Regions from separate parts of the Paenibacillus sp. PastF-3 genome, predicted to be linked through region 1. Evidence: riboswitches for the same ligand, from Rfam matches in the RefSeq annotation. Region 1 holds a riboswitch; each other region holds the start of a gene.
What was found. A riboswitch is a leader RNA that binds a small molecule or an ion and turns the genes downstream of it on or off. The one in region 1 is predicted to bind cobalamin.

Region 1 (4,759 bases):
TGCAGTTGTCGTGTTACTGCCACCATAAGTATTGGACCACGACGAGCCACCTGTAATGCCAGCACTAACAGCTGTTTGTTTTGCGGTTACACCAAAGCTAGTGTTCGCAATATAACCTTGAGAAACCGAATAGCTGATGTTTAACAACGAATTTCCAGAAGCACTGTTATAAACAGCCTGAGAGATTTTTCTAGTCAAGCCACTTCTAGTAACATAGGAGACATAACCATTTTGTTGGTAAGAGTAGATCGTTGTTTGGAAAGCATCTCTAGGAGCTATAACAGAGGCTTTCTCAAAAGAAGAATCTGTATTAAACAGGGGCACACTTGGCAACAATCCCTCTTTAGCAGCCTCTAAAGCTTGTCCTTGCGCAAGAATATCATTGTACTCTTCTATTGAGATTTCTGACAATCCCGTAGGTGAGGTTTTGTAGACTTTTATGATTTCGGGTTCACTATTTTGAGGGGCTTCGTCATTATGTACACCTTCTGCACCTGCATAAATAGGTAAACACAAGATTAGCATTAAGGCAAAAGGGAATAGTAAGAACTTTTTCATCAATTTCATCCTCCAATATTTCAGATTAGGATCGGCCGTTCCCTATCGAAAATATTACCAGATATTTTTTAAAATTATATAGATAATTAGGATTATTTTGTATTTTTTGGTATGTTAATGAGAAATGTATTTTGTAATTTTTTATATTTATTTGTATAACTTTGTCATATTTCTGTGATTGAATAACCCATTTGCTTACAAACGCTTTATTTGGTACAATAACCTCGTCTAGCTACACAGAAAATACCAAATACCCTCAATTCATAATGAATGAGGGTAGGGCGCGGTTCTGTTCGGACAAGCTCCACCTTGTTGAACAGAGTAGTTCTTTGTTAATAATGCTGTCTATTACTAAGAAGGGGAGGTGAACCCTCATGGCAAAAGACGTAATTTGCGAAGTTAACTCCTGCACCCACTGGGCAGAAGAGAACAAATGCAGTGCTGATTCTATCTTTGTAGCTTTCCACAGCTCCCAAGAACCTACACGTGCAGAAGAAACAGATTGCAAGACTTTCGAAAGCAAATAAGGTGATAATTTGAAGGGACCCTCCACGGTTCCTTCTTTTCTTTTCTCATTCTATCAAGAATGAGAATTATTATCAAGTGGCTGAAATAAAAAGCCAGGGAGAAATTCCCCGGCTATGATTTATTGTATATCTCTAATGCTATTTGGAGGCACTAACTCCTGCCTTTTCTCTTGCAATAGCAGCAGCCTTTACCATGTTACGAAGTGCATCTTCCGTCTCCTGCCAGCCACGTGTCTTAAGGCCGCAATCCGGATTAATCCAGAACTGTTCAGGGTCGAGCACCCGCAGCGCACGATCAATAGCAGCTGTCATTTCTTCTACAGCAGGAACCCGTGGACTATGGATGTCATATACACCAAGACCGATTCCCTTATCATATTCCTGTTCTTCAAAGCTAACGATCAATTCCCCATGGCTACGGGAAGTTTCTATAGAGATGACATCCGCATCCATCGCGGAAATGGAGTCGATCATGTCATTGAATTCGCTATAGCACATGTGGGTATGAATTTGTGTTGTAGCCTTCACATGATTCGTTGCGATACGGAACGACTTCACCGCCCAATTCAAGTATGCCTCATGATCTTCAGCCTTCAAAGGAAGCCCTTCACGGATAGCCGGTTCATCTACTTGAATCATCTCTATGCCTGCATCCTCCAAAGCTTTAACTTCATGACGGAGCGCTAAGGCAATTTGATTGGCTACTGCTTCCCGACTAAGGTCATCACGTACGAAAGACCAATTGAGGATTGTAACAGGACCAGTCAACATACCTTTAACAGGAAGGGCAGTTAACGACTGAGCATAAACGCTCTCTTTCACAGTCATAGGCTGAATAAAAGCTATATCCGCATAAATAACCGGTGGCTTCACGCAGCGAGATCCATAGGATTGAACCCAGCCATTACTAGTAAATAAGTAACCATCTAGCTTCTCCCCGAAAAACTCCACCATATCCGTTCTTTCGAACTCACCGTGCACGAGTACATCCAGACCTAGTTTTTCTTGGAAGGTAATTGCATCCGCGATCTGCTCACGTACGAACCCATCATAGCGCTCTTGATTCCATACCCCTTTACGCCATTTCAACCTTGCCTGACGTACTTCTACGGTCTGTGGAAAGCTTCCGATCGTTGTCGTTGGCAGAAGTGGCAGCTGCCATTTCTCCTGCTGCACCTTCAGGCGCTCAGCAAACGGTAGACTGCGTTGGTCCGGTAAATCTGCAAGTCCAAGAACTTGCTCCGCAACATCCTTACGGCCGCGTTCAGGAAGCGAACGGAAGGCAGTAAGGGCTTCGCGACTGGCTGTCAACGCAGCAGCAGCTTCTCCTGTACCCTCTAAGGCTGCAGCAAGCAGGCCAAGCTCACTAAGCTTCTCATCAGCAAAGGCTAATGCAGCCTTGACGGTTGTCTTCAGCTTCGCCTCACCCTGAACAGTAACCGGAACATGCAGCAAACTGCAAGAAGGCTGTAGAATAAGACGATCAAGCGGTACATGTACACTCAGCTTCTCGATTAGCTGCAGCTTAGCATCCAGATCCGAGCGCCAGATGTTGCGTCCGTCAATAATACCCGCTCCCAGCCACTTATCCTCAGGCCAGCCAAGACGTTCAATCGATGCCAGGTTCGTCCCGCCATCATGGACAAAATCAAGACCTAAACCTTGTACCGGAAGTTTGAACAATGCCTCCAGCGGTTCAGCAGCTTCAAAGTAAGTCTGCAGAATAATATTTAAACCAGGCACGGATTCAGCAATTTCTGTGTAAATCGAGTGAAGTAAGGATAATTCTGACTCATTTATTCCTGTAACAATTGCTGGTTCATCCATCTGTACCCAGCATACTCCTTCTTGCTTCAGTTCCTGCAACAGCTGAATGTAAACCGGAAGAAACCGAGCAGCAATCTTCGCAATATCCGCAGATGCAAAACCTTTTGACAACTTAAGGAATGTATAAAGGCCTAAAACTACAGGTTTACCCTCAATTCCCCCTTGGGACTTGGCAAAACGATAAGCTTCCAGTGGTTTGTTCTCGGTCAGACGCGGCGTTTGTGCACCAATCTCTGGAACGATGTAATGATAGTTCGTATTGAACCATTTAGTCATCTCACAAGCGGTAGCCTCAGCATTTCCTCTAGCCATCGCAAAATAAAGATCAAGTCCAATGTCGCCACCGTCATACGCATAACGTGGAGGTACGATCCCGAACATAACAGCTGTATCCAGCACATGATCGTAGAATGTAAAATCATTTACCGGAATGAAATCAATTCCTGCCTCCTGCTGAGTCTTCAAATGCTGAAGCTGAATGCCTGTCATTTCAGTACGGAATTCTTCCTCATTTATTTTCCCCGCCCAGAAGGCTTCCAACGTTTTCTTCCACTCGCGGTTTTTTCCGATTCTTGGATAGCCAAGATTACTTACTTTTACTTTGTTCGTCACTTTGCAGCTCCCCTTCTCCATTTTCTTATTTTGGACTTGATATCACTTGCATTCCTATAAGCATAAACGCCTTCGGCGTCCTTGTAAGGACGGTAAGCATTTTAGCGAGAAATATAAGACATAAAGTATAGGTGCAAAACTTATACTTTCTTATATTTTTAAAAAAAGCGCCTTTCCCTAAAAAAAGTCAAAGGGAAAGACGCCCATAATATACCTATGGTTAACGTCTAACACCTTCCTATCCTCCGTAGGTGAAGCAGTGCTGTTGAAACAGGCAGGTCTCCTGGCTAGCGGTGTCAGCATCCTTAGCAGTCTTCCCAGCAGTAGTAAATTGCCAGTGACATATGTTGCTATGGACTCTTCCGTTACAGTGGCGGGACCGCATCGGCTTCGAACCGAACTTCCCTTTTAAGCCTACCGAATTACTAATTCCGGCAAGCACCTGTCTCCGTTATTTTCAAGCTAAAACGCCATTGGCGTCCTTTTAAGGACGGTAAGCGTTTATGCGAGAATAATAAGAAAGTATTGTGTGAAACTTATACTTTCTTATCATTTAATCGCTAAAACGTCTTCGGCGTCCTTTTTAAGGACGGTAAGACGTTTATGCGAGAATAATAAGAATAAAGTGAAACTTTTACTTTATCCTTATCATCAATAAAGTGAGTGTCTTAATCTGATGTCATCATACGTGAAAGCCCCCGTCATCTGCAATAGATGACGGGGGCTTTGGTTATATCGATTCCTTATAACGGATTTAGAAAAACACGAAATATACTACTGCAGCAAGTACTATGCGATATATAGCAAATGGTAAAAGCTTAATCCGGTTGATCAATTTCAAGAAGAAACGCATCGATAATAGCGCAAACACAAAGGCACTGATAAAGCCTGCAATGAAGAACGGCAGGGCATCGATGGTGAAATATTGCCAGTTCTTCATCAGTGAGAGTAAACTGGCGCCTGCCATGATTGGAACAGCCATAATAAACGTGAAATCAGCAGCAGCGCGATGACTCATACCCAGAAGAACACCACCAGAAATCGTCGACCCGGAACGTGAAAATCCCGGCCACAAGGAGAAGCACTGGACCAGACCAACACCTAGCGCCTGCTTATATGTAATCTGATCGACACTCTCCGTTTGAATCTTCTTAGGTCCGAATAGATCCGCAATAATCATTAATACAGCACCGACTACTAGACCGATTAACACGGTAGATGTAGAGAATAAATGT
Region 2 (4,759 bases), on a different contig from region 1:
TCGGTGTACACCCAAATATCACACAAGAGAGACTGGGTCATTCCTCCATCAATGTTACACTGGATACTTATTCACATGTTCTCCCCAACTTACAAGAAGCAGCCCTTCGAGGGATCGGCGACTCCATTCTTGAAACGTGCAAAGAGGTCAGGATTACGACTGATCCCTCATTTTACTTGAGTAAAGGTTAGATGGATGTTAGAAGATAGGTGATTTCAAGACAAACGGCGCGGTTCGGGGATCCCCGAAAACCGCGCCGTTATTCCATTCTTAGATATGCTGGTGAAGGAAATTGAACCCCTGGGCTACACCAGATTAAGGCTGATATAACTCTGTGGAAGCACACCCTCAAGCTTCCAAGCAAAACATCCTTCTCATTTTATAGCAAGATAGTCTTAGAAATAATTACAAGGAGGATAAACAGTACCAAGATTGCACCGGTAGATGTAAAGGCTCCTCCGATACCGCCACCATATCCGACACCACCAAAGCCAGCAATATTTTCGCTCATTTTAAATTTTCTCCTTTGTATTTAAGTTCATCTTAGCTTATGAAATCCACACTATAGTGCTTGGGTAAATAGGTAATTAGATATCTATCCATTTAAAGCCCCTACCGTAGGCAAAGGTTAGAAGAATGTTAGAAAATAGATGATTTCAAGACAAATGGCACGGTCCCGAAATCCCGGAAGCCGTGCCATGCGCAATTCTTAGATATGCTGGTGAAGGGAATTGAACCCCCGGCCTACGCATTACGAGTGCGTTGCTCTACCCCTGAGCTACACCAGCTTAAAGCTGATTTTTCTGTCAAACAAAAAATATTATACAACTTTCACCTAGAAACGCAAGCCTATTTTCTCTATTTCCCTACTCTCCCGAACTGCTATTCCACCTGTAGTTTACGCTCCACAGATTCCAGCTTTCCACGGCTAGTGGAGGGTTTATCTCGGCGGTCGTCTATTTTAAGTGAGGTAGAGACACGCTCTGCACCTGCGGCAAAAGGAGACTCGTGCAGCGCCTCGACTGCAGCAAAAATACGCTGAAGAGGCCCTTCGATAATTGTACCCATGGATGTAAGCTCATAAGTAATCCCTTCTACCGTCTTCAGCACTCGCTGCATATCCGCAACATAGCTGCTAAGGCTCGTACTACCTGTTCCAATCGGAATAACGGTTACTTCAGCAATAGGCATGGGAATACCTCCTCGGAATTTTAAAGTATGTGTCTCCTTCTATTGTAACAACTCCACCGCTCTCCCACAAATGATCTCAGCTTTATTATGCCCCTTCTTCTTTCCCCAAAAAATTCTTCGAAATATGACTTTCGCCACGGGTATTTTTTCTTACGTGAATTCTAGGGTCGTCTGCACTACATTTATGGACTCTTTGTGGCATCTTTTCGGACAATTTATGAATCATTTTTCATATGCCTGTGGATCAATTGTGGATTACTTATGGACAGCCTGTGGATCATTTGTGGAGTACTTTTGAAGAACCCGCTCCCCGCGCGGGTTTTCTAAAAAACTGTTTACAAACACAACATCTTGGGTTATTTTTATCTAACGACAACAAAATATAGTGGAGACAGGCGCTTTGATCCTTAATCGGAATTAGAGCTTAATAGGGAAGTACGGTGAAAATCCGCTGCGGTCCCGCCACTGTAACCGGATGCCCTTTACAAGCTTTTAGAAGCTAAAGATGGGCAGATCTCCTGGCAGAAGCCACTGAGGGTAAGAACCCCTTGGGAAGGCGCTGAGAGGTCCTACGGAAGCCAGGAGACCTGCCTGTTTCGACGACACCAACTATGAGTGCCTGCGAGGAACAGGAGCGGTGTCCGCATGCGGTCATCTTCTTAGAGACCACTACAAATATCTGTGTGGATATTTACATAACGCATCGGGCATTTTCAGCCATCCTCGCTAGGGGATGCTTTTTTTATGAGATCACAATGAATATACGGCCGCTTATGCGGCCCCACTTCTTAATGATAGGACGATAGACTGAGAGGAGAGCTATACAATGACGTTGTTGGAGAGACAATTTAACGGTACAACAAATGCACGGGAAGTTCTTTTAGAAGAGCTCATTGATTTAGGACGCGATATTATCGACAGCCGGGATTTGGACTTGCTGCGCGAGAATGCCAATTTGAACGGAGAGAGTTTCTCCGGTAAAATGAGCAAGTTCGGCAGTGAATATTCAAAATGGTACGCCCGTAACTTTACGATGCCGCCGCAGCTGGTGCAAGCCATTGATGACAATGTCGTCTATGTGCATGATCTGGATCAATACGCAATCGGAACGACTAACTGCATTTTTATCCCGTTTGATAAGCTTCTCCGAGAAGGCTTCAACACCGGTAACGGCAGTGTTCGTCCTCCGAACTCCATAATGACAGCTATGTCACTAGTAGCAATCATTTTTCAATCCCAGCAAAATGCTCAATATGGCGGCGTATCCGCCAATAAACTCGACTATGATCTGGCACCTTATGTAACCAAATCCTTCGCTAAGCTGTTCCGCAAGGGTCTGGATTATTTTGATGAGGGACAAGCTAATGAATCTTTGGGCGAGATCACAATGAGCCGGACCGATCTGGCCGAGGTATATCCGAAATCGTTCCGTTATGCACTGAAAGAAACTGAAATCGAAACCCTGCAAGCGGCTGAAAGTATGGTACATAATCTCAATACCATGTCCAGCCGATCCGGCGGGCAAATTCCGTTTACCAGTATCAATTATGGTACTTGTACTTCACCAGAAGGTCAGCTTGTAATCAGTTCCCTGCTAACAGCAACGATGAACGGGCTTGGCAGCGGAGAAACACCTGTATTCCCTATTCAAATCTTCAAATGCAAGCAAGGAATCAACCAACAGCAAGGCGATCCTAACTATGAATTGTTCCTAAAAGCAGCGGAATGTTCTGCACGCAGACTGTATCCGAACTTTGCTAATCTAGACGCTCCGCTCAACTTGCAGTATTATGATCCAAGTGATCCTGATACGGAATTTGCTACAATGGGCTGCCGCACTCGAGTGCTCGGTGACCGTTTTGGGCGTAATCATTGCTCCGGGAAGGGCAACCTTTCCTTTAATACACTGAATCTGGTTCGGCTCGGTCTGGCACACGGCACAGTAACAGGCCGGCGTACCGTCGCAGACGAAGCTGGCTTCTATGAGGATCTAAATCACTATATGGACATTGCGCTGGAAGGACTTCTTCATAGGTTCTGCATCCAAAGCGCGCAAAAAGCTAAAGCATCCGATTTCATGATGCGAGAAGGCGTCTGGGAAGGCGGCGAAACCCTCGCTCCTGAAGACTCTGTAGGTGAACTGCTGAAGCATGGTAGTCTGTCGCTCGGCTTCATCGGTATGGCGGAATGCATGAAAGCCATGTACGGCAAACACCATGGCGAGGATATGGAAGTCCATGCCAAGGCTGTGGCTATCGTACGTCATATGCGGGAGTATTGCGACCGGAAAAGTGAAGAACTGAATCTAAACATCACCTTGTTCGCAACACCAGCCGAGGGTCTGTCCGGTAAATTCACCAAGATTGATCGTAAGGTACTGGGTTCTATTCCAGGCGTAACTGACCGTGAGTATTATACGAACTCTTTCCACATCCCTGTATACTATGATCTAGGCGCTGCTCAGAAGATCAGCTTGGAAGCTCCTTTCCATGAATACTGCAATGCCGGGGCTATTTCTTATGTCGAATTAAACGGTAATGCCCGCAGCAATCCAACCGCTTTTATCAAAATCATTAAATACGCACTAGAACAACAGGTCAGCTACTTCAGCATTAACCATCCGATTGACCGCTGCTCAAGCTGCGGATACGAAGGCGTAATTGGGACAAACTGTCCTTCCTGCAACGCACATGAGAATGACGTGCACATCCGTCGTTTGCGCAGAGTTACAGGTTATTTAACTGGCGACTATCAGACCCGCTTCAACGCCGCCAAACAAGCCGAAGTACGGGATCGTGTTAAGCATCTATGAATATTTGCGGATACTATCCGGAGTCGATTAACGAGGGAGAGGGCATGCGGGCCGTCCTCTTCATCAGCGGCTGCCGCCATCGTTGCCCGGGATGCTTTAATCCCGAGACATGGAATTTTAAATATGGAGAAGTTTTCACCTTAGAACGTCAACATGAAATCATTGCAGAAATCGCCGCTAACCCATTGCTGGATGGTTTAACACTAGCAGGCGGCGATCCTTTTTTCTCGGCAGAAGAGGTACTTGGGTTCATTCATGAGCTTCGCGCCGTGCTCCCAGGCTTCCCCATCTGGATTTACAGTGGGTATACGTATGAGGAACTAAACGCCCTTCCCGGTTCTCCGGAGTGGAATCTACTTACACAGTGTCAGGTATTAATAGATGGACGTTTTATAGAAGAATTAAAAGATACTACACTTCCTTACCGAGGAAGCTCTAACCAACGCATAATCGACATTCCGGCCAGTATGAACGGCTCGGAGGTCTTTCTGTGGCAGCCTACTGCGCTATAATATATCAATTTTTGATATTCAAAATTAATCCAAAATAAGAAGGGATGAAATAACCATGCCACAATTCGTAGTTAAACCAGATAATCGCCAACTGGCTTTTGATGAGAAACGCCTTTCCATATACGCCGACCGTATCTTGGAGGGTCTTGATCAACTAAATAAAGAAACATTGCTGCGGGGAGTAATTTCCAAACTGCGCCGTGACTCCGTAAGCGGAGAAGAAGTTAGCAACGCCTTCACTATG
Region 3 (4,759 bases), on a different contig from region 1:
TGGCCCGATCTACGGCAGCTTTTACATTAGAATCCTTTGCGTAATAAGGTGCAAGTGCTTGTATTGCCATAGCCGTCATATCGACATCGGCTTTCGCCGTACCTAATGCCCAACCACCGGCTTCTACTGTACCTTTTTTAATCTCATTATCTAAAATATACTGAATCAGGTTTTCTCTTGTGGTTTGAACTTTACCTGCTGGCGCTACTGGAATATCATAGTTATGACTATCTAGCGCAATTAGAGCAAATATAGGACCATTATTTCCTTGCTTCTGAATGTATTGATAATCAGCAAGCGTTTTTCTCAGATCATACCCCGCGACATTCGTGATATCTTTTCCAATAGAGGTAAGTCCTAAAATCAATCTGGAATACTCTGTACTTGCCGTAGTATCGATTTTTCCATCCTTTATTAAGGCTGCTACTTTCGTAGCTATATTGTTGTAATAGAGATCATAATAATCATTAGGCACATCGTAGTTTGCACGTGCTAAAGAAAGAATGGACCACTCTCCGAAATAAGTCGGATTCGTTACGGTTTTAACAAGATAGGCAAGGCTCTTATCCAAATGCTGCTTGGCTACATCTGGAGTCGGTACTTCCGGCTGCTCTAATTGAACATCATTCATGTCATAGAGACGGTTGCTATTATTGATTAGACGATCATAGGATACGAGTGCATATGTGCCTTGATCCGTAGCCATAGCGTCTACTTTTCCGGTGAGAATATGCTTGAATCCACCATCCGGCCCAGAGAAGCTAAGTAAAGCATCTATAAGTGAATTTCCTTCTTTAATAAACTTAGGGTCACTGTGCGGATCTACGCCTACGCCAGTTAAGGCAACAACAATCTGTGCGATGCTCTCACTGCTTGTGCTTCCCCAGCTTGTAAATCCACCTTGAGCATTTTGTACACTCGATAACCATGCAATCGCCCGATCCACGGCAGCTTTTACATTAGGATTCGTTGCGTAATAAGGCGCAAGTGCTTGCATCGCCATCCCGGTCATATCGACGTCTGCTTTGGTTACACCTAAAGCCCAGCCCCCGGCATCTGCTGCACCTTTTTTAACTTCTCTATCTAAGATGTACTGAACCAGGTTTTCTCTTGTGCTTTGATATATAACTCCCTTCTCATCAGGATCAGGGAATAATACTGGAATTCCGTAGTCATGACTATCTAGTGCAATCAGAGCAAATATGGGACCATTAAGCCCTTGCTTCTGAATATATTGATAATCAGCGAGTGCATTTCTTAGATCATGACCTGCAACATTCGTGATATCTTTTCCGATAGAGGTCAGTCCTAGAATTGCTCTGGAATTCTCTGTGCTTTTATTGGCGTCGAGTTTTCCATCCTCTTTGATAATCGATGTTATTTTCGTAGCTACATTGTTGTAATAGAGATCATAATAACCACTTGGTACTTTATAGTTCGCACGTGCTAGAGAAAGAATCGACCATTCTCCGCTACCTGTTCCAAATGACGGATTCTTTACAGTGTTAACGATGTAAGCCAAGCTTTTATCTAACTGTTCTTTGGCAGTGATTTTATAAGTAACCTGATAGGTTACATTATCTGCTTTGTTCCCAGCGCCATCTACAGCCGTTACTGCGATTACGTTACTACCTGGGTTAAGAGAGGCTTTGTACTCACCATTAGTAGCTGACAGAACGACTTGGTTCAGCTTTACTACTGGGATAATGTCTTTATAGACATTGTCTGTAACCACTACTTTGAAGCTTAAATCTTTACTGGATACTTCTTGTTTATCTTGTATACCTTCTATTAATATCGTAGGCTTCTCTGTATCTGGCTCTTGTACTAACGCATTAATCTGCTCTACTAGAGCTTGATTAACCTCTGTTGTTACAACTGCACTATCGGCAATTGCTTCATTCGCATGAGCCGGGATTACGCTTGTAGAGAACGTCGTGATAAATACAGCTACAATGAGTAACCAAGCTAAAAACTTATTTTTCTTCATGTTTCCATAACCCTTCCCTTCTCTTCCTATGATAAAAAAACAGAATAAACTTTCCAAGCATAACGCCCTCGGCGTCCTTATAAGGACGTTATGCGTTTAGCGAGAAATATAAGACATAGAGTATAGGTGCTAAACTTATACTTTCTTATATTTTTAGCACTACAAAAAAACCACTCAACATAACGTCAAGAGGTTTAAGATAGTGAACCGCAATAATAGCAGGCATATACTATATCAAACACCCCTCTATCGCTCGTAGAGTTTAATGGTGTATCAGAAACAGGCAGATATTCTGGCTCAAGTATCATCACCCTTGCTACCTTCCCAGTTTCCCAGTGGTACCTTGCAAGGACTCCTCTTTCACAGCGGCGGGACCGCGCGGGACTCACACCCGCTTTCCATTTAACCAATCTATGATTGCATTTCCGAAACATTCATAATTGGCACCTATTGCTAATATTAATTTTTCATGCTCCATCATATCTAATATAGATGCTTTTGTCATGCAATATTTGTTTTTTGTATAACGAGTAGTTAGCGATAATCCTATTGAATATCAAATCATTTTAACCACAATATACTCTTTTTCTCTCAGCTCAAAGCCCTCCTCCAGTGACAAAGAGGCCAAATCAAAGATTCGATCATACTTTTTATTTCGTAGGAGCCCTTCTTCCTCAGCCCAACAAGTATAAAGCTCAAACTCGGCACCAGATACCCCATAATCTGTCATAAGCCTAAATAACTCCCGACAACACTTGAGTGAGGCATCATACGATCCTGGTAGCGTATCTTTTAGCTTAGGGGATACAGAGAAGCCGCCCCAATTCGGTGAAATCCGGTATACATATGGACTCCGAAAATGCTTGCGAATCTCATCGTTCCAATACCCAAGTTCCTCTATAAAAATACCCGCTGCATCTTCTTCCGAGTCGTATACAAGACAGTCCTCATCTCTTAAATGAGACAGATCTGCGATGTCATCTAAAGGAATTATGCCTTGCAGGCGTAAAGCCTCTCTTTGATTCTTATACTCTGGGGAATTTTTCACTTCATTATATGTCTTTGCTGACAGTACACTGCCTCTTTCTCCTAACGGAAGCTCTGTAGCCGAGCCTATGTAATGAAATCTGCTCACTGGATTGCCCTCCATAACTTTGGAATCACTGCAAATCACTAATTCATATATGAATTTACCACAAATTAGTAAGGTACTCGTTGAAATTATTCTATGTTAGGGTATTTGGTAATCGTTTACAACAAATTAATGGAGGTGTATATGATCATCTAAGCACCAAAGTAGTAATGAAGGTCCGGTTTAAGCATCCTCAAAAATGATCTTACAAAGGAGAATTCAATGACTACTCGAATCCAGAAACACTTCTTATCATTGACCCTTGTCACCGCTCTTCTGCTTTCTTTGTTCTCATCCATTGCCGCCGCTGCCACTAAGGACGAGCAACAAGCTAAGCCAGCACCAAAGAGTAAGATCCAATCCTATGTAGACGATATGCAGCCCGGATGGAACCTTGGCAATACGCTAGATGCTACAGGTGAGGATGAAACCTCCTGGGGCAATCCGCGTGTGACCCAAGAACTGATTAAGAAAATCGCCGCACAAGGCTACAAAAGTATCCGGATTCCCATCACTTGGGATTCACACATAGGTGAAGCACCGAACTATACCATTGATCAAGCTTACCTCAACCGTGTCGAAGAAGTTGTCGGCTGGGCGCTGGACGCCAAGCTTTATGTAATGATTAACGTCCATCACGACTCCTGGTTATGGGTAAGTCATATGGAAGAGAAGCATGATGAAACGCTCGCGCGTTATAACGCAGCATGGACTCAAATTGCGGACCGCTTCAAGGATAAATCCGATAAGCTGATGTTCGAAAGCATTAATGAACCTCGTTTCACGGATGGCGGAAGTACGGATGAAGTGAAGATGGAACAGATGCTTACAGAGCTCAACAATTCTTTCCATCAGATCGTTCGAAACTCAGGTGGAAAGAATGATGTCCGTCCGCTAGTGCTGCCTTCATTAGAGACTTCTCCTACCCAACCTAGAATGGATCAGCTTTACAAGACGATTACAGCTCTTAACGATCCGAACATAATCGCGACCGTTCACTACTACGGCTTCTGGCCGTTCAGTGTGAATATCGCTGGTTACACCACGTTTGAAAAAGATACAAAAAACGATATCATCCAAACTTTTGATAACGTTTACAACACATTCGTAGCCAAAGGAATCCCTGTTATCGTTGGTGAGTTTGGACTGCTAGGCTTCGATAAGGATACAGGTGTGATTGAACAAGGCGAGAAGCTGAAATTCTTCGAGTACCTTACCTATTATTTAAAAGAAAAGAAAATGACCTCCATGCTCTGGGATAATGGGCAACATTTCAACCGCAAAACGTATAAGTGGTCCGATTCCGAACTCCACAACGTATTAATGTCTGGTCTGAAAGAACGTTCCTCGAGCACCGAGAGCGATCTGGTCTATCTAAAAAAAGGTGCAACGATCAAAGACACCAAGGTGAAGCTGAACCTAAACGGCAATAAGCTAACCACGATTAGTGCAAATGGGAAGTATCTAATAAAGGGAAAAGATTACACCTTGAATGGCGAGGAACTCACACTCAAAGCCAGCCAACTCAAAAAACTCACAGCTTCCCAAAAATACGGTGAAAATGCCGTGTTAACGCTGAAATTCAACAAGGGTGTTGCGTGGAGACTAAAGATCATCGTGAATGACACTGCCAAATT

Region 2: linked by a shared signal. The riboswitch ahead of M2444_RS13365 (anaerobic ribonucleoside triphosphate reductase) and the one ahead of metE (5-methyltetrahydropteroyltriglutamate--homocysteine S-methyltransferase) in region 1 are both predicted to bind cobalamin.
Region 3: linked by a shared signal. The riboswitch ahead of M2444_RS32835 (S-layer homology domain-containing protein) and the one ahead of metE (5-methyltetrahydropteroyltriglutamate--homocysteine S-methyltransferase) in region 1 are both predicted to bind cobalamin.

The regions. Positions count from the first base shown of each region.
Region 1 covers NZ_JARXWM010000003.1:171,902-176,660, forward strand. Annotated here, with positions in the region: gene M2444_RS08040 (hypothetical protein) at 1-558, opposite strand, end outside; gene M2444_RS08045 (DUF1540 domain-containing protein) at 933-1,085, shown strand; gene metE (5-methyltetrahydropteroyltriglutamate--homocysteine S-methyltransferase) at 1,224-3,524, opposite strand; cobalamin riboswitch at 3,781-3,985, opposite strand; gene M2444_RS08055 (undecaprenyl-diphosphate phosphatase) at 4,279-4,759, opposite strand, start outside.
Region 2 covers NZ_JARXWM010000005.1:380,310-385,068, reverse strand. Annotated here, with positions in the region: gene M2444_RS13380 (YjcZ family sporulation protein) at 380-511, opposite strand; tRNA gene M2444_RS13375 (tRNA-Thr) at 717-788, opposite strand; gene M2444_RS13370 (MTH1187 family thiamine-binding protein) at 883-1,191, opposite strand; cobalamin riboswitch at 1,568-1,800, shown strand; gene M2444_RS13365 (anaerobic ribonucleoside triphosphate reductase) at 2,018-4,003, shown strand; gene nrdG (anaerobic ribonucleoside-triphosphate reductase activating protein) at 4,000-4,515, shown strand; gene M2444_RS13355 (ribonucleoside-diphosphate reductase subunit alpha) at 4,571-4,759, shown strand, end outside.
Region 3 covers NZ_JARXWM010000033.1:1,482-6,240, reverse strand. Annotated here, with positions in the region: gene M2444_RS32835 (S-layer homology domain-containing protein) at 1-1,990, opposite strand, end outside; cobalamin riboswitch at 2,256-2,456, opposite strand; gene M2444_RS32830 (hypothetical protein) at 2,547-3,125, opposite strand; gene M2444_RS32825 (cellulase family glycosylhydrolase) at 3,345-4,759, shown strand, end outside.